3 regions of the Flaviflexus salsibiostraticola genome follow, and region 1 is predicted to be linked to each of the others. Evidence: riboswitches for the same ligand, from Rfam matches in the RefSeq annotation. Region 1 holds a riboswitch; each other region holds the start of a gene.
What was found. A riboswitch is a leader RNA that binds a small molecule or an ion and turns the genes downstream of it on or off. The one in region 1 is predicted to bind S-adenosylmethionine.

Region 2: another riboswitch for S-adenosylmethionine. It lies ahead of EJO69_RS11925 (methionine ABC transporter ATP-binding protein); the one in region 1 lies ahead of EJO69_RS10125 (hypothetical protein).
Region 3: another riboswitch for S-adenosylmethionine. It lies ahead of EJO69_RS03990 (LLM class oxidoreductase); the one in region 1 lies ahead of EJO69_RS10125 (hypothetical protein).

What each region holds. Positions count from the first base shown of each region.
Region 1 is NZ_CP034438.1:2,176,694-2,184,619, forward strand. It holds gene EJO69_RS10100 (hypothetical protein) at 450-929, shown strand; gene EJO69_RS10105 (hypothetical protein) at 1,063-1,392, shown strand; gene EJO69_RS10110 (IS110 family RNA-guided transposase) at 1,367-2,440, opposite strand; gene EJO69_RS10115 (hypothetical protein) at 2,744-2,998, shown strand; gene EJO69_RS10120 (hypothetical protein) at 3,036-3,761, opposite strand; SAM riboswitch class IV at 4,009-4,124, shown strand; gene EJO69_RS10125 (hypothetical protein) at 4,241-4,528, shown strand; gene EJO69_RS10130 (DUF421 domain-containing protein) at 4,786-5,226, shown strand; gene EJO69_RS12470 (FAD-dependent oxidoreductase) at 5,307-6,866, opposite strand; gene EJO69_RS10140 (zinc-dependent alcohol dehydrogenase) at 6,863-7,926, opposite strand, start outside.
Region 2 is NZ_CP034438.1:2,549,335-2,557,260, forward strand. It holds gene fusA (elongation factor G) at 1-612, shown strand, start outside; gene tuf (elongation factor Tu) at 722-1,915, shown strand; gene EJO69_RS11915 (HAD family hydrolase) at 2,109-2,750, shown strand; gene EJO69_RS11920 (serine hydrolase domain-containing protein) at 3,124-4,374, shown strand; SAM riboswitch class I at 4,762-4,860, shown strand; gene EJO69_RS11925 (methionine ABC transporter ATP-binding protein) at 4,854-5,828, shown strand; gene EJO69_RS11930 (methionine ABC transporter permease) at 5,825-6,502, shown strand; gene EJO69_RS11935 (MetQ/NlpA family ABC transporter substrate-binding protein) at 6,568-7,398, shown strand; gene EJO69_RS11940 (DeoR/GlpR family DNA-binding transcription regulator) at 7,655-7,926, shown strand, end outside.
Region 3 is NZ_CP034438.1:835,575-843,500, forward strand. It holds gene nadD (nicotinate-nucleotide adenylyltransferase) at 1-301, opposite strand, end outside; gene EJO69_RS03980 (glutamate-5-semialdehyde dehydrogenase) at 291-1,562, opposite strand; gene trxA (thioredoxin) at 1,657-2,025, shown strand; gene EJO69_RS03990 (LLM class oxidoreductase) at 2,180-3,079, opposite strand; SAM riboswitch class IV at 3,308-3,410, opposite strand; gene EJO69_RS03995 (MusI family membrane protein) at 3,628-4,254, opposite strand; gene EJO69_RS04000 (carbohydrate ABC transporter permease) at 4,256-5,164, opposite strand; gene EJO69_RS04005 (carbohydrate ABC transporter permease) at 5,161-6,006, opposite strand; gene EJO69_RS04010 (ABC transporter substrate-binding protein) at 6,094-7,437, opposite strand; gene proB (glutamate 5-kinase) at 7,755-7,926, opposite strand, start outside.

The DNA of each region.
Region 1 (7,926 bases):
TGCAGCTTCCTCCGCATGGGCTTGGCGCAGCCAGCACACATTCTGTCCGACCTGCCTGCTCTACTAGTAGATAGGGAGCAAATCGCTCCGCGGCAGGACACGAGTCCTGCCGAACTCGCGTCACCACCGCGCCTCTGAGAAATCGGCCGCTCCGCCATGCCAGCTGGATTGAGCCGTTGCAGAGGACATCTAAGTCGCTCGCTGCCTCCCGCCATGGAACCGGCGATCTGCAGCGCGCTATACCCATCTCGTTCGGGCTCCGCCGGCTTCGGCCGTTCGGGCCCCGTCGGCCGTCTTGTGGCGGTCAACCTTCACGCCTAGATACCACTCCAAATTCTTACTCAGTCACCGACAGCAGGGTGGCAGCTCCGCAGAGCTGCCACCCTGCACCTCTCTCAACCCTCGGCCCGGGTCCCCACCCGGGCTTTCACCTACCCAAGGAAGATGTCATGTTTGAGGACGACCGCGCCGATGAGCGCGACATGCAGGACCAGAATGAGTGCCAGCCGGAGCCTGGCGAGAGCGCTGAGTGCGAGCGGCAGTCGGCGGTTCGGCTTCCACGCGAGATCGCTTACGACAGCGGCATCGACCACTGCCTGCTCCAGGGCGGCGCCCACAGCACGAGTATCGAGCAGATCCAGAAGGCGCTCGCCGGGGAGTGGGAGACCGTCATCATCGCCCGGTGGGAATGGGAGCACATCGAGTTCGCCGACAGCAATGGCTTTCGGAGGCTCTGGAGCCACAGTCCGGGCATGCTGGAGGGTCTGGTCCAGGGGGTGACCATGGGTCACGATGTTCAGTGGTCTGCCGAGCATGAGCTGCTGAAGCTGGAGATCGGAGATCTCGCCTACTTTGTAGGGCTGAGCGAGGGCCCTATCACGCCCTGCGAACGGCCTGTCGAGCCCTCCGAATCGGCCGGGGCCGCGTAGCACCTCGAGTCGCGCTTTCCTGTCCAAGGACTACGCTGTCTCTCACCCCAACCGGGGTGCATCTCCTTCGCATCGGTTCAGACGGCCGAGCTCAGCCGTCTGAACCGACGCGATGATCTGAAGGATGGGGATCATGAAACCGATTGCGCGAGACCGGCCTCCTCAGCCGCCCGCCTCGATGTTCGATGACGTCGCCCACGACAGCGATCATCCGTGGCGCAGGTGGGCTCGCATCGGTGTGCTGTCGGGCTTCGTCCTCATCGTGCTCGCCGGTCTCGTCGGCCTGTTCGACCTCGGAGGCAGTAAGCAGGCCGAGCTGGGGGAGACGCGGGTGGACGTCGACTTCCCGATGTCGACCAGGGCGGGCATGGATCTCAGGGTCGCTGTCGCGATCACGAGCGATGAGCCGCTGCCCGACACGGACGCCCTTCTAAGTGTCAAGCAGCAATCTGCGTCTGATTGATTACCTGGGTTCTGGTTTTGAGCGCGTAGAACATTTCCCGTGCGAGGTATCGTTTCACGCACCTGAGGGCTTCCATTTTGGAGTGCCCTTCGGAGAGTTTCTTCGCCACATAGTCCTGGGTTCTCGGGTCGGTTCTGAGTCTGCCGATCGCGATGATGTGCAGGGCAGAGTTGGCTTGCCGGTCACCACCCCTGTTGAGCCGGTGACGGTGTGTTTTGCCTGATGATGCCGGGATCGGGCTCGCCCCACACAATGCTGCGAACGCGGCTTCTGAAGTCAGCCGGTCGGGGTTGTCTCCCGCAGTGATCAGCAGCTGAGCTGCAGACTCATAGCCGACCGCTGGTTTTTTGATGAGGTCTGGGGCGAGATGATCAACAATGTTTTTGATCATGACATCAAGATCAGCGATCTCATCAGTGAGTTCCAGGTACCTACGTGCAAGGGATTTCAAAGCGATCTTGTACGCGCCAGTGACATCGCGATACTTCGTGAGATCTGGTCGCCATGCGGCTAGGGTGCGGATGAGTTTCATGCGAGTCAGGGTGCGCAGCTGGTCACGGAGTTCGTCTGGTGCTGACACGATGTTCATGCGGATCATCTGTAACGCGACTCGTCTGGCAGCGACCGCAGTTTTACGGGACACTTTCAACACCCGTAGGGATTCAACCAGCCCGTCACGGGTTTTCGGGGTCACGGCACGCACCCGGGCATAGGCTGCGTGAGCAGCATTCTCTGCATCGAGGGTGTCGTCTTTGCCTTTGCGCCTTCGGAGGGCTTGGTCGGGGCCGGTGACTTCGAGTACTTCGATATCTTGTGCGTGGAGGTAGCGCAACAGGCCCGCCCCATAGGTGCCGGTGCATTCCACCCCGATCCTGGCGATCTGTCCGAAGGAGCGTAACCAGTGCACGAGCAGCTTGTACCCATGCCTGGTCGTAGGAAAGAATTCGGTTGCGAGTACCCGGTCGTGCTGATCAACTACCGCAGCAACATGCAGGTCTTTGTGGGTGTCTACGCCACCAACGACAGTGATGAAAGGTTGTGAGGTCATGAGGTTTCTCCAATCGATGTGCATTGTTTGTGGTGCTTTCGTATCGACCGGTAACCTGGACAAGACAGTAAAGAGAAAAGGTGTTCAGGCCCTTCTTGAGTCACATGATCACGGCGAGGCGAAAGCCTCGCCGTGAGTGTTCTCGAATGGTCGACAGGTCCGGGGAAAGACACGCTGGTCGATCAGAGTGTGAGTCAGAACCTTTCGGGAACACTCACGGCACCTGACCGACTGTTCAGGGGTCGATCGCTGTGTGGGTCAAACCATTCGAGAAGATCAGGCACTTCTATTCTTACTATCCGAATGGAGATCGACCGAGAGTATCTCGCGATGTTCGAGGATCTGCTCTTCGTCCCGGAGGCTCTCGATCAGTCAGCACTCGACAACGAGATCATGCGCCTCGAGTACGAGGTGCCTGACGGGATAAGCGAGGTCTATCTGACGATCGAGGGCCGTGCCGGCGATCAGTGGGAGCCGAGGACCGAGGGGACTCTCCGCCTCTATGTATCCGACGGGTCAGAGACCTCGATCGACATCGCGACATGGCGGCTGCCCTGATGGAGAACGTTCCGCATGGGGGAACCGCGTTAGCTCTCTAGGTTGCGCGTTTCCGGAGAGCGGGTCCACGAGGCTCAGAGCTCAGCTGCCACAGCTTTCCGCCAACAAGCACCGCGAACACCGACCACGGCAGGAGAGACAGCAGGGCGACGACGAGGCCAGCCGTGCCGAAGTTTGACGGGATCGCCATGAGCACCGCGGCCGCACCGCCCCACAGCGCAGTCGCACGGCTGAATACTCCGCTCTGATAAACGAGGACGCTGAAGATCAGCAGGGCTGCGAAGTTGAGGAGGTAGTAGATGTCGAAGGCCGTGCCAGTCCATGTGGCCAGCATTCCCTCTCCCGTTGCAAGAAGTGCGACTTGGTGAGCCGGCTCTGCCTGAACGTAGAGGTTCGACAGCTCGAGCATCTCGACTGGCCGGAGCGACGCCATGTACGCCGCCATCCCCAAGCCGCCCACCGATAGAGCGATAGTCACAGCGGAGCGGCTGTCGGGCCACAGCACGACTCCGAGCGCGAGGTAGAGGAGGAGGGTCAGAAGGTTGCTGAGCGGATAGAGGACATCGAGAGCAATCAATCCGCGGAGCGGATTCTCCTGAAGGAGGGTGAACAGCTCGCGCGCTGTGTCGGGCGGCGGCCACACGAAATACAGTGCGATCTGAAGGATGATGAGTATGACGCTGGCGATGGCGGCCCATGCTCCTGTTCTGAGGAGGCCGGACCACTGCCGGATGTCAGCGGGAGGGGAATCGGTCGTGTTCATTGCCGCGCCTTCCGAAGGCCGTCGCGTTTCAGTGGAGCGCGTCGCAATATCTTCGCACCCCTGCTCGCCAATGTAGTCCTCCTAATCGGACTACCGCAGGGGACCTCTGGCCCCACATCGCGCACGCCTAAGAAACGGACCTTCATCAAGGCCTCTGCTTCTGTCAGGGCGTCGGGAACGGCGATGAGGTGGGCAGCGATCCCGATCGCAGATTTTTGTCCGAGGTGATCTCTACTGTGGGAGGCACGATCAAGAAGTTCGACGTCAAGCCTCTCAGCTCGTCGACTGGCAACCGCGTATCGCACACGGTGCCACTGAGGGAAGATCGGCCCCCGAGCGATCGCTCGGGTGGAAGCAAGCGATATAAGGACATGTCCATGACGGAGTTCAGCCCCCACACTGGGGACCCCATTCAGCCCCATCCCGAGAACATGACATCACCGGAACAGCGGTGCATTGATCATTCGTGGGGCCACACCATGCACTTCATTCGGGCACGGCTCTGCCGGGAGGGCGGCGACCGGGTACCGGCACGTATTCTCAAAGTCGATGGTCACTACATTGAGTTCGCGACCGATGCAGGGACCTTCCGCAGGTGGAACCACAGCCCGTTTGAACTCCAGAAGAAGACCGATTTCGCTCTAATCGATCCGGAGCTGCCTGTGCTGTGGTCGCCGAAGTACCGGATGCTCACGATCGAACACCCTCGGTTCCGCGATCTCATTGGACTGGACGAGGGCGACGTGACGCCCTGCCATTTCATCTGACTGAAGTGGCTGTGCTCTGCCTGCTGCAGCTCAATAGGCAGGGCACAGTTGCGATGGCTGTGTGCGACGTCCTGCTGCTCCTCGGCTCTCAACGCGAAGGCCAGTCACGGCAGGGCTATGCTGTACGTCACGTCCTGGCGCCGCCCGAATCTCTCTTAGCGGCTCACGACAGGTCGTGGCGGCGGTGGGCGAAGATCGGCGTACTCGTCCTCGCCGGCGGCAAAGAGACGGACCTTTGAGACACGGAGGCTGGCCTGATGGATATCGTCCTGCGCGCGGGAATCGCGTTCATTCTTCTCTGGTTGCTGACGAAGGCAACGGGTCGGGCCACGCTCGGCGAGCTGAGCTCCTTCGACCTCCTCATCTTCATCACGATGGGGGATCTCATCCAGCAGGGAATCACGGGCGAGGACCGCACCCTCACGGGTGGTCTCATGGCCGTGGCGACCTTCGCGATCCTCGCGGTCCTGTTCAACTTCGTCGTCACAAGGTGGCCGAAGGCCAGCCGCGCCATCGAAGGGCCACCGATCATCCTTGTCGCCGACGGCAAGGCCCGCACCAATGCCATGCGGCACCAACGCGTCTCCGTCACCGAGATCCTCAGTGCCGCCCGTCAGTCGGGCTTCGAGAGGCTCGAGGACATCCGCCTCGCCGTGCTCGAACAGGACGGCAAGATCTCGTTCTTCGCCCGTGAGTAATCGAAGGGCTCCTGACCGGGAAAAGCCAGACAGCACAAAGGCGGCCCGGCCCGTCACCGGGCCGGGCCGCAACTACGTGCTCAGAGCCTCTCGAGGTCCGTCGTTGCTGGGCCCTCGATGAGCGTGCCATCGGCTTCGAAGCGCGAGCCGTGCAGCGGGCAGTCCCACGACTTCTCCGCATCGTTCCACGCGAGGATCCCCTTCATGTGCGGGCACACGAGGCTGACGCGGCAGGGCACTCCGTCGACGATCGATTCGCCGACGGGCGTTCTGCCAACGTGGCCGGTCCGCGGCGCGCCAGCCTCGGCCTCGACCCTCGTCGAATCGACTGACGCGCTGCCATCCGCCGCCACTCCAGGTGTGGAGGGGTGGGCGGCGGACCCTGCTGGCTCTTCGCTCAAATCTGACTTCACCGCCTTGAGCGCGGCCTTCGCCTGCGTCTTCGGCATGTCAGAGAGTGTCTTGACAGCTCCCTTGACGGTTCCGAGTGTGCCGGGCGTGCCGAAGATGTGCGGGTCGGGCCTGCCGAGGACGATGTCGACGACCTGCTGTGCGGCCGCGGGAGCACTTGTCAGCCCCCACTTGCTGTAGCCGCCCGCGAAGTGGACGCGTCCCTCGCCCCACGGCATGGTCTTTGCCATGGGAACCATCGTGGCCGGGTGGTAGTCCTGCGCGGACCATGAGTGCGTGAGTGTCGCGCCGGGGAAGTGCTTCTCGGTCCACTCCGCGATCTCATCGAGCTGCGCCTGGGTGCTGTCGGGCATGCCGGTGCGGTGCCCGTTCCCGCCGACAAGAAGGTAGCGGGTGCCCTCGACCTGCGCTGTGCGCAGGGAGCGGGTCGGCGATTCGACGGAGATGAGCATCCCATCCGGTGCCGGTCCGTCGTACTCGAACGAGCACAGGTAGGAGCGCTGCGGTGAAAGCTCGACCGTTGTCTTGCCCTTGTCGAGGATCGGCGTCGCCGTGGCCAGGACGACGTGATCGCCGGTGACGATGCCGTCCGGCGTCTCGACCTCGATGCGGCGATCGGTGGAGTCGTAGTCGAGGCTGACGACCCGGCACCTGTCGACGATCGTGCCGCCCGCAGCGTCGAGCGCCCCCGCGAGACCCTCGAGAAGATCAACCGGGTTGAGCTGGAGCTGGTCCTGCAGCTCGACGGCGCTGTAGACGCTGAACGGGGCGATGATCGTGTCGTGGAGGACCGTCGACAGGCCGAGCTCCCGGGCGATCTCGTGTTCCTTGACGACATCCTTGACGCCCTTCTCACTGCGCGCGAAGGTCCACGCGCTCGGGCGCTGGACGTCGATGCCCTGCTGATCGCAGAACTCGATGAGCCAGTTGAGGCCCTTTCGGTTACCGGCAAGGTAGTCGCCCGCCAGTGTCTTGTCGGCGATCGTCGAGATCTGTGAGAGCCGGTTGCCCTGGAGGAGGGTCGCCTTCGCGGTCGTCGCGCCACTGGCGCCCGCCCCCACGGTTCGGGACTCGATGACGAGGGTGCTCTGGCCCTCGCGGGCGAGGAGCAGGGCTGTCATGAGGCCGGTGAAACCGGCTCCGACGACGACCGTGTCGTAGTGCGCGGCGGGCGTGAGCCGCTCGGTCGGGTAGCTGCGCTCCTGCGCTCGCCACAGTGAGGTGCTCATGATCGCGGATCCAGGACGACTTTGATGCAGCCGTCCTCCTTCTTCTGGAACTTTTCATACATGGCGGGAGCCTCCACGAGCGGGACGCGGTGGGTGACGAGATCCTCGGTGCCGAGCGGGTCGTCGGGGTCCTCGACGAGCGGGAGGAGCTCATCGATCCACGAGTGGACGTTGGCCTGGCCCATGCGGAGCTGAATCTGCTTGTCGAACATCGTGAGCATCGGCATCGGGTCCATCTCACCCCCGTAGACGCCGCTGAGGGAGATGGTCCCGCCGCGGCGGACGAGGTCGATGGCACCGTAGAGCGCGGCGAGGCGATCGACGCCTGCCTTCTCCATCATCTTCCGCCCCACGACATCGGGAAGGGCCCCGACTGCCTGGTGCGCCGCCCACCCGACGGGGGAGCCGTGCGACTCCATGCCGACGGCGTCGACGACTGCATCCGGCCCGCGACCCTCCGTCAGGTCGCGGATCTCATCGTTGATCTCCTTCGAGTAGTCGAAGGTTGCGATGCCGTGGCGCTCGGCCATGGCCCTGCGCTCGGGCACGGGGTCGATCGCGAAGACATTGGCGCCGCGGTGGGCTCCGATCCTCGCCGCCATTTGGCCGATCGGGCCGAGACCGTAGACCGCGAGAGTGTCGCCCTCCTTGACATCGGCATAGACCACTCCCTGCCAGGCGGTGGGGATGACGTCGCTGAGGAAGAGATAGCGGTGGTCGTCGAGATCATCGCCGACCGTGATCGCGCCGAAGTCCGCATGCGGGACGCGGAGGTACTCGGCCTGAGCTCCGGGGACCGAGCCGTAGAGCCGCGAGTAGCCGAACAGTGCTGCGCCCGAGCCGTACTTGCGGACCTGCGTCGTCTCGCACTGGGTGACGAGGCCTCTCTCGCACATCCAGCACGCCCCGCAGGCGATGGGGAAGGGAACGACGATGCGCTGGCCGACGGACAGACCCGAGTCCGGCCCCGCCTCAACGACGCGGCCCATGGGTTCGTGACCGATGATGTCGCCCTTGTCCATGAACGGTCCGAGAACCTCGTAGAGATGGAGGTCGGATC
Region 2 (7,926 bases), 370 kb from region 1:
TACACGCACAAGAAGCAGACGGGCGGCTCCGGTCAGTTCGCCAAGGTCCAGGTCGCCTTCGAGCCGCTCCCGCAGGTCGAAGACGGTCCGATGTACCAGTTCGTGGACGCCGTCACCGGCGGCCGCGTGCCCCGCGAGTACATCCCCTCGGTTGACCAGGGCATCCAGGCTGCGATGGAGAACGGTATCCTTGCCGGCTACCCGATGGTGGGCGTCAAGGCCACCCTCCTCGACGGCGCGTACCACGATGTCGACTCCTCTGAGATGGCGTTCAAGATCGCCGGCCAGGGCGTGTTCCGTGAGGGCATCAAGCAGGCCGATCCGGTCCTGCTCGAGCCGATCATGGACGTCGAGGTCCGCACCCCCGAAGAGTACATGGGCGATGTCATCGGCGATCTCAACTCTCGCCGCGGCATGATCCAGTCCATGGAAGACGCGACCGGCATCAAGATCGTGCGCGCCCAAGTTCCGCTGTCTGAAATGTTCGGCTACGTCGGTGACCTGCGCTCGAAGACGCAGGGACGCGCGGTGTACACCATGCAGTTCTCGACGTACGCGGAGGTTCCGAGGAACGTCTCCGAGGAAATCATCAAGAAGACCCGGGGCGAGTGAGCCTAGGTCGTTTGTAAGTAAAATAACCGACAGTAGATCGCTTCGCCCCTAGGATGCTCCTGTATCCTATGAAACGCAGTGAAACTACCCGAGTCCCCCAGGAGGACAAGTGGCCAAGGCCAAGTACGACAAGTCCAAGCCGCATATGAACATCGGCACGATCGGTCACGTCGACCACGGTAAGACGACGACGACCGCTGCCATCTCCAAGGTTCTTGCGGACAAGTACCCGGACCTGAACGAGTTCACCCCGTTCGACCAGGTCGACAACGCTCCCGAGGAGCGTCAGCGCGGCATCACGATCAACGTTTCGCACGTCGAGTACCAGACCGAGAAGCGTCACTACGCGCACGTTGACGCCCCCGGTCACGCCGACTACATCAAGAACATGATCACCGGCGCAGCCCAGATGGACGGCGCGATCCTCGTTGTCGCAGCCACCGACGGCCCGATGGCCCAGACGCGCGAGCACGTTCTTCTCGCCCGCCAGGTCGGCGTTCCGCAGCTCATCGTTGCGCTGAACAAGTCCGACATGGTCGACGACGAGGAGATCCTCGAGCTCGTCGAGATGGAGGTCCGTGACCTTCTCTCCTCGCAGGGCTTCGACGGCGACGACGCTCCCGTCATGCAGATCTCCGCTCTCAAGGCCCTCGAGGGCGACGAGAAGTGGGTCAAGGCCATGGAAGATCTCATGGAGCAGGTCGACAACTACTTCGTCGACCCCGTCCGCGAGCTCGACAAGCCCTTCCTCATGCCGATTGAGGACGTCTTCACGATCACTGGTCGCGGCACCGTCGTCACCGGTCGTGTCGAGCGTGGCCAGCTCCAGATCAACTCCGATGTCGAGATCCTCGGCATCAAGGAGAAGCCGATGACGACCACCGTCACCGGTATCGAGATGTTCCACAAGCAGATGGATCACGCCGACGCCGGCGAGAACTGTGGTCTCCTCATCCGCGGCATCAAGCGCGAAGAGGTTGAGCGCGGCCAGGTCGTCTGCAAGCCGGGCACCATCACCCCGCACACCAAGTTCGAGGCGCAGACCTACGTGCTCAAGAAGGAGGAGGGCGGCCGTCACAACCCGTTCTTCTCCAACTACCGCCCGCAGTTCTACTTCCGCACCACGGACGTCACCGGCGTCATCACGCTGCCCGAGGGCACCGAGATGGTCATGCCCGGCGATAACACTGAGATGACCGTTGAGCTCATCCAGCCCATCGCCATGGAGGAGGGCCTCGGCTTCGCTATCCGCGAGGGCGGCCACACCGTTGGTTCAGGCAAGGTCACCAAGATCCTCGCCTGATGATCGGTTAGATCTCTCTCGTATGCCCCGGCTTCGGTCGGGGCATACGTGTCTCTCGGGCGGAGGCACTCGTCGCGGTCGTGGTCGCGGCCATGGTCTCTGGCCTGACAGACCCGTGTGTGGGCAGCGGTTGCCTCTGAGGATTGGTGACGGTTGGCGAATGGGGGAGAGGGCCTCGAGTACCCTGGACCGTATGAACCTCCGTGACGTCTTCCGCGCCTGCGGACTCGAATCAGAACCCGCCGCCATCCTCTGGGACATGGATGGAACCATCACCGATACCGAATCCCAATGGGTCGCCCTGTCGAAGAAGGTCGTCGAACGCCGGGGCGGTCGATGGTCGGGGGAGGACGAGGCTGCCCTTCACGGGTCGTCGACTCAGGCGCACGCCGAGTATCTGCACCGCATCCTCCAGCGGGATGGAGGCGATGCGGCGGAGCCGATGGTCCTCTTCCAGGAGGTCGCCGATCTTATGGCGGAGCACGTCTATCCTGACCCGGACCTCATGCCGGGAGCCGTTGACCTTCTCGATGCGTTCCACGGAGCGGGGATCCCGCAGGCCCTCGTGACCGCGACACCCATCCACCTCGTCGGTCCCGCCATCGACAGCCTGCCGAAGGCCTACTTCTCGGCACAGGTGACGGGCGACGAACCACTCCCCGGCAAGCCGGACCCGGCACCCTACGCGACTGCCATGGACCGACTCGGGGTCGAACCAGCCGACTGCCTCGCCTTCGAGGACTCCATCCCCGGGGCCACATCCGCACGCGGTGCCGGTGCGACCGTGGTGAACGTGATGAAGTTGGAGCTCAGGGTCCTCGCGGCTCTGCTCTGACCCTCGGCAGCCGATCTATCCGACACCCTCGGCGGCATAGACTTCCCTGCTCCGCGCAGCCGCGGTCGCCCAAGGGCGCGTCGGCGGCCGGCTCCTTCGCGCACCAGTGGGGCCACGACGTTCGGGATGGTCATGGGTCCTCGGCCGAGGCCGCATGAGGAGCCGGTGCCATCTGCTCTGTTGGTCAGATACTCGTCAGGCTGAGAACCTTCGCGGCATCCCCGCCTTCACTGCGAAAGCCGCCGATTGCACCCACTTTTCCTGAACCGTTGACCCTGGCTCACGTGGTCGCATACTGTCAGAAAAGGCCCGCCTATGGGATGTGCCACGGGCCAGAGGATCAGCACACTGACGTGCTGAGAATGGAGACAACGTGAACAACATCGTGACTGTAGACCCCGAGAGCGTGGGGATGTCCAGTGAGTACCTGGCCAACATCGACAGGTTGGTCGAAGGACACATGGACGAAGACGCCTACCAGGGCATGGTCGTCCTGGTGGCCCGCCACGGGAAGGTGTGCTACTTCAAAGCCTTCGGCAAGGCAGACGACGACGTGCCGATGCAGACGGACAGCATCTTCCGGCTCGCGTCGATGTCCAAGGTTCCCACCGCGGTTGCCGTCATGCAGCTGTGGGATCAGGGTCTGATCTCGCTCTCCGACCCGATCTCGAAGTTCATTCCGGCCTTCGCCGATGTCAAAGTCGCGGAGCTCAACAACTGGGGTGAGGTCAAGCTCGTCACCCCCAAGCGTGAGATCACCATCCACCACCTCCTGTCGATGACCGCCGGTATGACGAACTCGTGGTGGTACGACCTGTTCACGCCACAGAACTACCGTGTCGTGCCGAAGCTCTACGCCGAGGCCGGGCTCATGGACGATCTGAACGCCCCGCCGATCACGCTCGAGAGCAACATCGACATCCTGGCGAAGATGCCCCTCATGTCCCACCCAGGGGAGGCCTTCGACTACTCGAACAACAGCGTCGACACTCTCTGTCGCCTGGTCGAGATCGTGTCGGGCATGGATTACGACACCTATCTTCGGAAGAACATCTTCGAACCGCTCGGCATGAACGAGACGTGGTTCTTCCCTCCGAAGGATCAGTGGGACCGCATTGCCGCCGTCTACTGGGCCGGCCGCGACGAGAAGCAGGTGGGGACTGCCCCGCTCGGCATGGGCAATCTCGGCCCGGATTACACGTTCAGCGAGCACCGGACCTACTTCAGCGGCGCCGGCGGGCTCCACGGAACCGCGTCGGACTACTTCAGGTTCGCTCAGATGCTCCTCAACAAGGGTGAGCTGGATGGTGTCCGCATCGTCAGCCGCGCAGCGGTGGAGCAGATGACGTCGAACCAGATCGGCGACCTCACGAACTGGCAGCTGACCCAGAACAAGTGGGGCTACCAGGTCGACCTCCAGGAGGGCGTCAACGCACCTCCCGGATCGATCCACTACCTCGGTGGAAAGGGCGCCTACAGCTGGCAGGGCTTCTTCAGCACGAAGTTCGTCAACAACCCTGAGCGGGACACGGTCATCCTCACCATGTCGACGCCGGGCTTCGACGGGGCGCTGCCGCAGAACCTCCGCATCATCGCCGCAGCCAATGCGGCCGTAATCGACTAACAAGCCTGCTTCGGTACGCCGAGGACGACCTCAGCGGTCCACGGGCAGGAGATGCCGCGAAGCGGCCGGTGTGGGATGTCGTGTTGAACGATGTCCACGCCGGCCGCTTTGAGTCTGATGGGGTTGCGGCTCAGCTCCGAGATGCGCTCGGGCGAATTGGAACGTGCTGGACCATATTGTCATCCGTCAACGGTCGGGCTCTGAGACCCTCTGCATTCTTCTGTCCGGCGTGATGATCTGGCTCACCGGTCTCGCCATGGCCCGGGCCGTCCCATAGACTGAGCGCTCCGGCGGGAGAGCTTTCGCTGGCAGGCTCTGGCTCGTCGAGGTCAATACCGCTATGTGAGACATGCGGTCGCGTCTCGGCACGGAGCGTGTCTAATTAGATGACCATCAAGAGCAGCTGAGAGACCTGGCTCGCAGAAGCTGCAGCAACCGAGAGCGTTCGGTGCTACCGCCAGGACCGATGGAGGAGATCGATGATTACGCTGGACGGAGTCCGCAAGGTATACCCGGGGCCTGTTGTTGCCCTCGACGGTATCGATCTCTCGATCCCCGCCGGAGAGATCCACGGCATCGTCGGCCAGTCGGGTGCCGGCAAATCCACCCTCATCCGCTGCCTCACCGCGCTGGAGAAACCGTCCGAAGGTCACATCTGGGTCGACGGACAGGACCTGTCCGCGCTCGGCCCGAAGGAGCTGCGGATCGCGCGCCGCTCGATCGGCATGGTGTTCCAGGGCGGCAACCTTCTCGATGCCCGCACGGCGGGCCAGAACATCGCCTACCCGCTCAAGGTGGCGGGCCTCGACCGTGGCCACAGGCGCGAGCGGGTCCAGGAGCTCCTCGACCTCGTCGGCCTCGGGGACCGCGGCAATTCATATCCGTCTCAGCTCTCGGGCGGACAGCGACAGCGCATCGCCATCGCGCGAGCTCTTGCGGCGCGCCCGGCTGTACTGCTGTGCGACGAGCCGACCTCGGCGCTCGACACGCAGACCACCGACCAGATCCTCACCCTCATCAAGGACGTCCGCGACCAGACCGGCGTCACGGTCGTCATCATCACGCACGAGATGTCGGTCGTCCGGGATACCTGTGACAGCGTCACCCTCCTCGAGAAGGGCCGCGTCGTCCAGTCCGGCAACGTCGGCGAGATCGTCGCCGACACGGCGTCGCGCCTCGGTCGTGCGATCGTGCCGCCGCCGCGGGTCGATGACCCGCCGGAGGGCAAGGTGCTTATCGACGTCGCGTTCACATCCCGGCCGGGCGAGCCGTCGAGCTCGCATGTCCTCGGCGTCATCGCCGAGCTCGGCGGGGATGTCACGGCCGGCACGTTCGAGACCCACGGGGCGAACCAGGTCGCCCGGCTCGTCATCGCGACCGACCCGACGAGGGCTGCCCAGACGGTGGCGACCCTGAGGGCGCAGGGCATCGACGCAGAGGAGCGTGCGGCATGAGGACAGAGATGCTGTGGTTCGATCAGCCCGTCATTCAGAACTCCCTGTGGAGTGCGACGGTCGAGACCCTCCTCATGGTCGGCTGGTCGACACTCGCGACCGTGCTTCTCGGGCTTCCGCTCGGCATTCTCCTCGTGACGAGCGCGAAGACCGGCATTCGCCCCGCCCCGGTTCTCAACCAGATCCTCTCGGCCGTCGTCAACATCGGCCGGTCGATCCCCTTCATCATTCTTCTCATCATCCTGCTGCCCGTCACCGACTGGGTCATGCAGACGAACATCGGCTGGCGGGGAATGGTGTTCCCCCTCGCGGTCGGGTCGATCCCATTCTTCGCGCGCCTCGTCGAGACGAACCTCCTCGCTGTCGATACCGGGAAGATCGAGGCCGCGCAGATGATGGGGGCGACGCGCACCCGGATCATGGGCGACGTCATTCTCCGCGAAGCCATGCCCGGCATCATCCAGTCGATCACCGTTCTCGTCATCACGATCATCGGCTTCTCGGCGATGGGCGGCACGGTCGGCGGCGGCGGACTCGGTGCGCTCGCCTACAACTACGGCTACCAGCGGTACTTCCTCGACGTCCTCATCATCACGATCGTCGTCATCATCGTCATCGTTCAGATCGTCCAGACGCTCGGCGACATGCTCAGCCGGTACGTGGACCACCGCTGAGTCGCCGCGTACCGGGAAGCAAGAACTCACACATCCTGTCACCACCCACAAAAGGAACAAGAACTATGCGCCGTACATTCATTGCGCTCGCAGCCGCTGCTGCACTCACTCTGACCGCCTGCTCCTCCGATGCGGAGACCGCCGAGGAGACGACCGCCGCCGAGGGCGAGACCGTCACGCTGACCGTGGGCGCCTCGCCGGTGCCGCACGCCGACATCCTCGCCTTCATCGACGAGAATCTCGCCGCCGAGGCCGGGATCGATCTCGAGATCGTCGAGTACTCCGACTACGTCCTGCCCAACCGCAACCTCGACTCGGGCGAGCTGGATGCGAACTTCTTCCAGCACGTGCCGTACTTCGATGTTCAGGTCGAGGAGAACGGCTTCGAGTTCGAGCACGGCGAGGGCATCCACATCGAGCCCTACGCCGTCTACTCCGACTCGCTCGAGTCCCTCGATGAGCTCGAGGACGGCGCGAAGGTCTCTCTCGTCAACGACCCGTCGAACCAGGCCCGCGCACTGTGGCTGCTCGAGGACAACGGCCTCATCACCGTCGACAGCTCGGTTGAGAACCCGACGATCTACGACATCACCGACAACCCGAAGAACCTCGAGTTCGTCGAGGTCGAGGCCCCGAACCTGCCCCGCACCCTCGACCAGGTCGCAATCTCCATCATCAACGGCAACTTCGCACTCGAGGGTGGGCTCGTCCCGTCTGAGGACGCGATCGCCATCGAGTCCGGCGAGGACAACCCCTACGCCAACATCCTCGCGTGGCGCACCGACTCGGACAAGGCTGATGCGATCCAGACGCTCGAGGAGCTCCTGCACTCGCAGGAGGTCGCCGACTTCATCACCGACACCTACCCGAACGGTGAGGTCGTCCCCGCCTTCTAAGGGGTGACGCATGATGGGGCGACCGGCACTGCCGGTCGCCCCATCGTCGTATGCAGAGTGGGCGGCGTCGTGCGCGAAGGCAGTGTGGTGAGCGGGACACGGATAGTGAGGTGGCCGCGGGTTCTCGGGCGCCCACGGAGGCTCGCGAGAAACCGACCGACGGCGGCAGGACATACGTGCGTGCAGAGTTTGTGTGGAATATTGCCCGGTTCTGTGGGTTGGGCTAGGGTGCAGGTGTCGGATTCAAGGAGGAATCGTGCTTGCTCAGGAACGCAGAAGCCTCATTCTCGAGGACCTGCGCGCCCGCGGCGGGGTCGAGACCGAGGACATCGCCCAGCGATACAGCGTCTCCGTCGAAACCGCTCGGCGTGATCTCCTCGAACTCGAGAGACGCTCTCTTCTCAAGCGGGTGTACGGGGGAGCGGTCGGCGTCCCGACATCGACCGAGCCGCCTCACTCGGAGCGGGAGAGCGTTGCCGCTGCCCATAAGCAGCGGATCGCGGAGCGCGTCGTGGCCTTGATTCCGTC
Region 3 (7,926 bases), 1.3 Mb from region 1:
CTCGTGACACGGAGAAGCGGGCGTTCGACGCTGTGGCGATGACCGTCATGAGATAGCGATATTCGGCCGGCGATACCTCGCGCTCCTGCTTGTACGGCGGCTCGCCGGTCGGAACGAAGATGACCTCATCGAGCCCGAAGCGATGCTGGACCTCGGATGCGGCAACGAGGTGGCCGTGGTGGATCGGGTCAAAGGTGCCGCCCATCACACCGATTCGGCGATGCAGCTGATCGTTCGGATGCGGAGCCTCGATCCATGCGAGGTCGTGCTCCGCGGTGACCGGGAAGCCGCTAGCGGACATGCCCCGACCCTTCAACGACACACGTCGTCGTCGTGAGCTCAGCGAGGCCCATGGGCCCGCGTGCGTGAAGCTTCTGGGTTGAAATGCCGATCTCGGCGCCCAGTCCGAGCTCGCCCCCATCGGTGAAGCGCGTCGAGGCATTGACCATGACCGCCGCTGAGTCGATTGCGGCGACGAACCTGTTGGCGTCTGCGACGGAGTCGGTGACGATTGCCTCCGTGTGCCCGGACGAGTGGCGATCGATGTGGGCGATCGCCTCATCAACCGACGAGACGACAGCGACTGCCATATCGAGCGACAGGTACTCCGTGTCCCAATCCTCGGCTGTCGCATCCTTGATCAGCTCGAGGCTGACGCCCGCCTGCTCGGCGAGCGATCGAGCCGCCTCATCGACGTGGAGCGTCACTCCCCTGTCGGCCAGAGCGGCGAGAACTGCACCCCCGTGTTCGAAACCCTCATGCAGCAGGAGCGTCTCTGCCGCATTGCAGACACCGGGGCGGTGCGTCTTTGCATTGACGGCGATGGCCACGGCCCTGTCCCTGTCGGCATCCGCGTTGATGAAGACATGGCAGTTGCCGACGCCGGTCTCGATGACGGGCACGGTCGAATTCGCGACGACCGATTGGATGAGGCCGGCTCCGCCGCGCGGAATGAGGAGATCGATGTAGCCCCGCGCGGCCATGAGCTCCGTCGCGCCCTCGCGGCCCCACTCGTCCACGGATGCGATGGCGTCGGACGGAATGCCGACAGAGTCGATCGCCTCCCGCATGAGCGCGACGAGAACGACGTTCGTCTGCTCGGCGGCGGAGCCGCCGCGCAGCAGGACGGCGCTTCCCGCCTTGAGCGCGAGACAGGCCGCATCGACCGTCACGTTCGGACGGGCCTCGTAGATCATTCCGACTACGCCCATCGGCACGCGCACGTTCCGCACGGTGAGCCCATTGGGAAGTGTCCTGCCTGCAACCACCTCGCCGACAGGGTCCGGCAGGGCGATGAGCTGGCGCACGGCATCGGCGATCCCAGCGATCCGCGATTCGTCGAGGGTGAGCCGATCGATGAGCGCATCGGTCAAACCGACCTCGATACCACGGGCGATGTCCTGCCCGTTCGCCTCGGTGATCTCTTTCGATCGCTCCTCCAGGAGCACGGCGATTGCCTCCAGCGCGGCATTCTTCTCGGTCGTCGAAGCGCTCCTGAGCACGCGTGCCGCGCCGCGCGCCTTCGTCGCCAGCTCCCGTACAGCGTCTCGTGTGTTCGTCATGAGAGTAAGCGTATAGGGAATTATTCACGGGTCCAGTCCGTTACAGCCGACGTATCACCATTCATGGGAAGCAGACGACAAGAGGAAGCTGGACATGGCGACAGTAGAGATCACGAAAGACAACTTCAACGAGACCATCAAGGAGGGCACAGTCTTCCTCGATTTCTGGGCAGAGTGGTGCGGCCCGTGCCGCCAGTTCGCGCCCACCTTCGAGGCGGCCTCGGAGAAGCACGAGACCGTGACCTTCGGCAAGGTCGACACGGAGGATCAGGTCGAGCTCGCTCAGGCGTTCCAGATCATGTCGATCCCGACGCTCATGGTCTTCCGGGATGGCATCAAGCTCTTCGAGCAGGCCGGAGCCGTTCCCGCCTCGGCTCTCGAGGACCTCATTGCCCAGGCCGAGAAGCTCGACATGGACGCGGTCCGCGCGCAGATCGCGGAGCAGCAGACCACCGAATCCTGATCACAGACATGAAGGAGCGGGCCCCGTTCGGGGCCCGCTCCTTCATGTCGGGCATCGATCGACGCGATCTCCGCTGTCGCGTCAGCTCGCCTGCTGACGGCAGGCCTGCGGTTGACGAGAACTGCTGAGCGATGCAGAGATTGTCGACACTCCCCTACTCTGCAGATTCAGCGGTGCGCCGCGCCTGGAGAAGTGGCAGCACTCCGCAGACCGTCGAGGCGAGATCGGTCGGAAGCGAGCCGGGCAGAATCGTGAACGCGTCGGCCGCACCGAGCGCGAGCCAGGACTCGATATGGTCGGCCACGTCGTGCACGGTACCGAGGACTCTCGCCGAGCCCTCTGCGTAGCGGTCGGCGCCGATGGCAGTGATGAGGTTCGCCCGCTCCTCCGCGTCCATCGCGCATGCGGAGACGATCATGAACAGATCTGAGGTCACCTGGAGATCGCGGCCCTCCTCGAGGGCAGCCGACCGCAGCGAGTAGCGGATCTCGCGGGCCGTATGCGGATCGGCTTCACGCAGGCGGACGCTGTCGACGACCGCTCCGAGGGCGCCGAGGTCGATTCGCGAAGCGGTGTCGCCGGTCAGGGCCACCGTGACGGGGTTACCGTTCCTCCGCGCCCTGTCGATCAGGGAGAGAGCCGAGTCGAGGTCGCCGTCGGCGACATGGATCTCAAGACCGACCTCCGTATCCTTGACGGCGGCGAGAGCCTCCTCGCAGCCGCTCGCTGCGGTCACCGCCGCATAGATCGGGCCCGTGATCCTCGAGGTGAGCTTGACGGCAGCGCGCACTGGATCAAGCCGGCAGTCGCGAATGTGGAGATCGGAGCGGAGCAGGAAGCTCGAGCCGAGGGTGACAGCGGCGAGACCATCGGAGATGGCGGCGCTCGTCATCGAGGCGAGTCGGTGCAGGTTGCAGGATTCGACGGGGAAATCCTCCCCGAACTCGGAGGAGGCGTCAAAGACCTCCGCTCCGAGGGTCGACAGGTCAATGCTGATCGACGGGATCTTGTAGCCAACGCGGGATTGTCGTGATGAGGGCAGCTGGATTGTCATCGAATGTTCCTTGGGTATAGCAGAGCCGCTCCGTGAGGAGCTGAATGAAGGTGCATAGAGCGATGCGGGAGATTCTCCCGGGCGGATCCAGTTGGCCGGATCAGGCCATGGACTTATGCCACATACGCATTCGACGAAGATGGAACGGAGCCGATACTCGCTGCCCGGCCGTCTGGATGTTATTCGTCAATGCCATGTTATTTTCCTTCGTGCTATCCACCGCGGACGGTGCGTCGCTTGCCGATTGAGGCCTGGTCGTCACCCGGGGCACCCCTCGCACGTGAGGGGTTGTCGACCAGCTAGCCGGGGCTTGTTGCTGGTTCTCTGGACCGCCGCCAGGATAACACGGGCACTGGTCCAGATGTCAAGATGCTGTTGACCAGCAATTGAGATACCTTCCAGTAGGGCGCCTGTTTGCGACTGAAACCGCTGCGGTACGCACTGTCGGGCCAGACCTAATCCACCAGATAACGGACAAACCCACCCGCTATCGGGGTGGGTCTGTCTTCTGCAAATCAGTGCAAGTGAACTACATCACATAGTCGCGCTTAGGACACCTGCTTCTTGAGTGGGCCCGAGAACATGAGCGCATGCATGTACAGGATCGCGGCGGGAAGGATGATGAGGTTACCGAAGACGAGTAAACCGAGCACATCGATCGACAGGTACAGGATAAGCGGCTGAACGAGCAGCAGGCCGAGAGCGGCGAGGGTGCGTGGGAGGTGGCGGATCGCGAGAAGCGCCGCGCCGCGCACCACGCGTCCGAGTGGACCCATCTGCTCGCTCAGCAGCGGGAAGATCCATACCGCGAAGCCGGCCAGAAGGACGATGCCCGTGAGGACGACGACGATGACTGCATTGCCTGCCACGCCGAGGTTCATGCGGCTGATCGCCCAGATCTCCCAGGCCGACACGGTGAAGAGGGTGAGGAGTACGAGCCAGACGAGAGTCGACCGCCAGAACGTCGACCGGAATCCGGACCAGAACGCTCTCGCCGGCGACGAACCTTCTTCTCTTGCCTGCTGCAGCAGCGCCCTGTGGGCTCCCGTGACGGCGGCACCCGCCGTGACGATCGGAATGCTGAAGGCGATGAGCAGCAGGTTGACGATGACGGTGTCGGCGACAGTGACGAGCCCGTTGTAGAGCTTCGAGTCGGGTGCGAGCCACCCTCCCATATCAGCCCTTGACCGAACCGGCGACGACACCTTCGATGATGTGCTTCTGCGAGAACAGGTAGAAGATGACGATCGGGATGATGGCGAGAACGAGCATGGCCATCATCGCCCCCATGTCCCTATTGCCATTGGAGCCGACAAGCATCTGAACCACGACAGGGATCGTCTTGTACCGCGTCGAGAGTCCGATGACGAGATAGGGCAGGAGGTAATCGTTCCAGATCCACATCGCGTTGAGGATCGCGACGGTGACGGTCGTCGGCTTGAGGATCGGCAGGACGACGCGGAAGTAGTTCTGAAGCGGTCCGCACCCGTCGATGTAGGCGGCCTCTTCGATCTCGAGCGGTATGGATTTGACGAAGCCCGCGAAGATGAAGACCGACAGTCCGGCGCCGAACCCAAGGTAGAGGACGACCATGCCGGCCGGGTTGTTGAAGTGGAGCATGTCCGCAATCTTCACAGTCGGGAACATGACCATCTGGAACGGGATGACCATGGAGAAGACGAACATGTAGTACAGGAGCGAGGTCCACCAAGTTTTGACACGGGTGATGAAGTAGGCGGTCATCGCCGTCAGGAAGACGATCGTGGCGACCGAGGAGACGGTGATGACGAAGGACCAGAGGATCGCCTCGAAAAAGCCGGTCCGTGCCAGCCCCGTCGTGTAATTCTGCAGCCCAGCCCACATCTCCCCGAGCGGAAGGGCGAACGGGTCGGAGCTGATCGAGAACCGCTGCTTGAAGGAGTTGAGGACGATGAAGACGATCGGCCCGAGGAAGACGATGAGGAGCAGCGTGAGGACCACGTAGTAGAACGAGTGCCGCGCCTTCGACCCGCTCTCCTGGACGTTCTCGTCCGGTGTGAGTGTCGGATCTCCGATCGATCCGACCGGCTGTGCGATGGTGCTCATGCTTCGACCTCTCTGCTCCGGGTGGCCCGTAGCTGCAGGAACGCGATGACGACGACGACGATGACGAAGACAACTGCCTTGGCCTGGCCGACGCCCTCCTGGCCCATGCGGGCGAACATCGTGTTGACGATGTTGAGGGCGACCATCTCCGTCTTGGCCTGCGGCGCGCCGTTGGTCAGCGCCAAGTTCTGGTCGAACAACTTGAACGAGTTCGACAGCGTGAGGAAAACGCAGATCGTGATGGTCGGCATGATGACGGGAATGGTCACGTGCCTGAGCGTCTGCCAGCGGGTTGCGCCATCGATCTCGGCCGCCTCCGTCAGCTCAGGTGGGACAGCCTGGAGTCCGGCGATATAAATGATCATCATGTAGCCGACCTGCTGCCAATTGATGAGGAGGATGAGTCCGACGAAGCCGTACTCCCATCGAGAGATGATCGTCGTTCCGTAGTTGGCGAGGACGGCGTTGATCATCGACTGCCATGTATAGCCGAGGACGATTCCGCCGATGAGATTCGGCATGAAGAAGACGGATCGGAAGAAGTTCGTGCCTCGAAGCTTCTGCGTGAGAAGCCTGGCGATCGCGAAGGCGAATACGTTGACGGAGATGATCGCGACGATGACGATGAGGAGGGTGAACTGGAAGGAGTTCGTGAATCCCTGGCTCTCGTCGAAGACCCGGCCATAGTTCTCGAGGCCGACCCATTCGGCATCGGTGATCGTTGTGAAGCTCGCGAACGAGAGATAGATGCCGATGAGGAAGGGCAGGAGGAAGGCGATCGTGAACGCGATTCCTGTCGGCGCTACGAATATGGGGACGTATTTCTTAAGTGTTCTCTGCATCGCTTTCGTCTCCGCTGGTGCTGTCGCGACTGTTCAGACGGTGGTGTGCCGGGGCGGGCGGCGCCCGCCCCGGCACTCGAGGGGTCATCAGCCCAGGTTGGCCTTTTCGCGGGCCCAGGAGTTGACGAAGGTGTCGACGACCTCGTCCCACTCGACATTGCCGGAGGCGTACTGAGCCAGAGCCTGGCCGAAGTCCTCCTTGAATGCCTGCGAGGGGAACGTGGTGAACACCCACGGGATGGGTTCACGGTCGGGATCCGTCATGTAGGCGTTGATCTCGACTGCGAGCGGGTCGCTCGGAGTGCTGTCGCCGAAGGACTTGAACGGCGCGATGAAGCCGAGGTCCTCCGTCACGTACTGCATGCCCTCCTCCGAGCTGAAGAGCCAGTTGACGAAGTCGATCGTGGCCTGCTGGTCAGCCTCAGAAGCGCGGGCGTTGACCGCCATGAAGGCCTCGGTGCCGATGTTGATGCCCTTCGACTCCTCCCCCTCGACTCCGGTGTAGATCGGCATGAACTTGATGTCCTCTTCGGCCACCACGTTGCCTTCGATGTCCTTGATCTGGCTCCAGGCCCAGTTGCCGTTCTGGACCATGGCGACCTTGCCCGTCGCGAACTCCTGCATGGAGTCCGTGACGGTCTTGGACGGGGTGAGCGCGGGCTCGACGGTCGAATTCTCGAGGTAGAGGTCGAAGATGTTCTTGTAGTTCTCAGCGTGGGTGAAGCCGATCTCCTCCATGTCCGTCACACCCGCCTCCTCGTACTCCCAGTAGACGGGAATGTTGGCGAGGTGAGTCTGCCAGCGCCACTCCTCGCCCGTTGCGAGCGAGGTTGCCGCGAAGACACCCTCGATCCCGAGCTCGTCTGCGCGGGCCTGCATGTCCTCGACGACCGCCTTGAAGGAATCGAAGTCGCTGATGTCGTCCATCGACGACGCCTTCGCCCCGTCCATCGCGAAGTAGTCCTCGAAGATGGCCTGGTTGTAGATGAGGCCATAGCCCTCAACTGCGAGCGGCACACCGTAGATCTTGCCGTCCTCGCCCTTGAGTGCGAGGCCCGGATCGTTGAGGTCCTGCGCGAACTCAGTGTCGTCGAGCTCGAGCGCGTAGGACTGCCAGTTCTTGAGGCCCATGGGGCCGTTGATCTGGAAGAGCGTCGGAGCCTCAGACTTCGTCACCTCAGACTTGAGGGTCTGCTCGTAGGTTCCGGAGGCTGCGGTCACAACCTTGACCGGCACGCCGGTCTCCTCCGTGTAGGCGGAGGCGATCTCGTTGTAGGTCTCCTCAGATTCGGGCTTCCAGTTGAGGAAGTAGACCGAGCCGTCTGCGGCGTCGCCGGACCCGCCCTCGTCATCGTTCCCGCACGCGGCAAGGCCGCCGAGAGCGAAGGCACCGGCGGTGACCAGTGCAAGCGCCCGCTTTGCGTTTCTCATGTGTGTCCTCCCTTGGACATCAAAAGGAACCAACGGCACCATTGCCGTCAGCATGTCTGCCGGACGCCCTCCAACGCTTCTGTCAAGGATGTCCAGAACATGATTGCCATCATAATGGCACACGAAAGGCCACCGCTCCAAGCCGTTGGGCCCACGCCGCTTCGGACCTTTCTGCAGGGCCGACCTGGGAGAATACCCCGCGAGAATTCCCTGCCATCGTGCGACTTCAGCCGTGCGGGGCGATGGCTTCAGCGCCCGGGCGAGCCGACTGTGGTGAATCTCATTCGTCTGGGGCGGCAGTGCCCCGGAGGCCCCGCCTAATGGCGCAGGAGAACCATGTCATCGACATGGACGGCAGGGCGACCCGCGCCGGACTGTCCGGCCGATTCCCGCAGCCGCTCCGAATCCCAGCCGGCCAGGCCTCGAGCCACGAGATCGCCGCCCGGGCCGATGATGTCGATAGGATCCCCCGGGTCGAACGTGCCGACG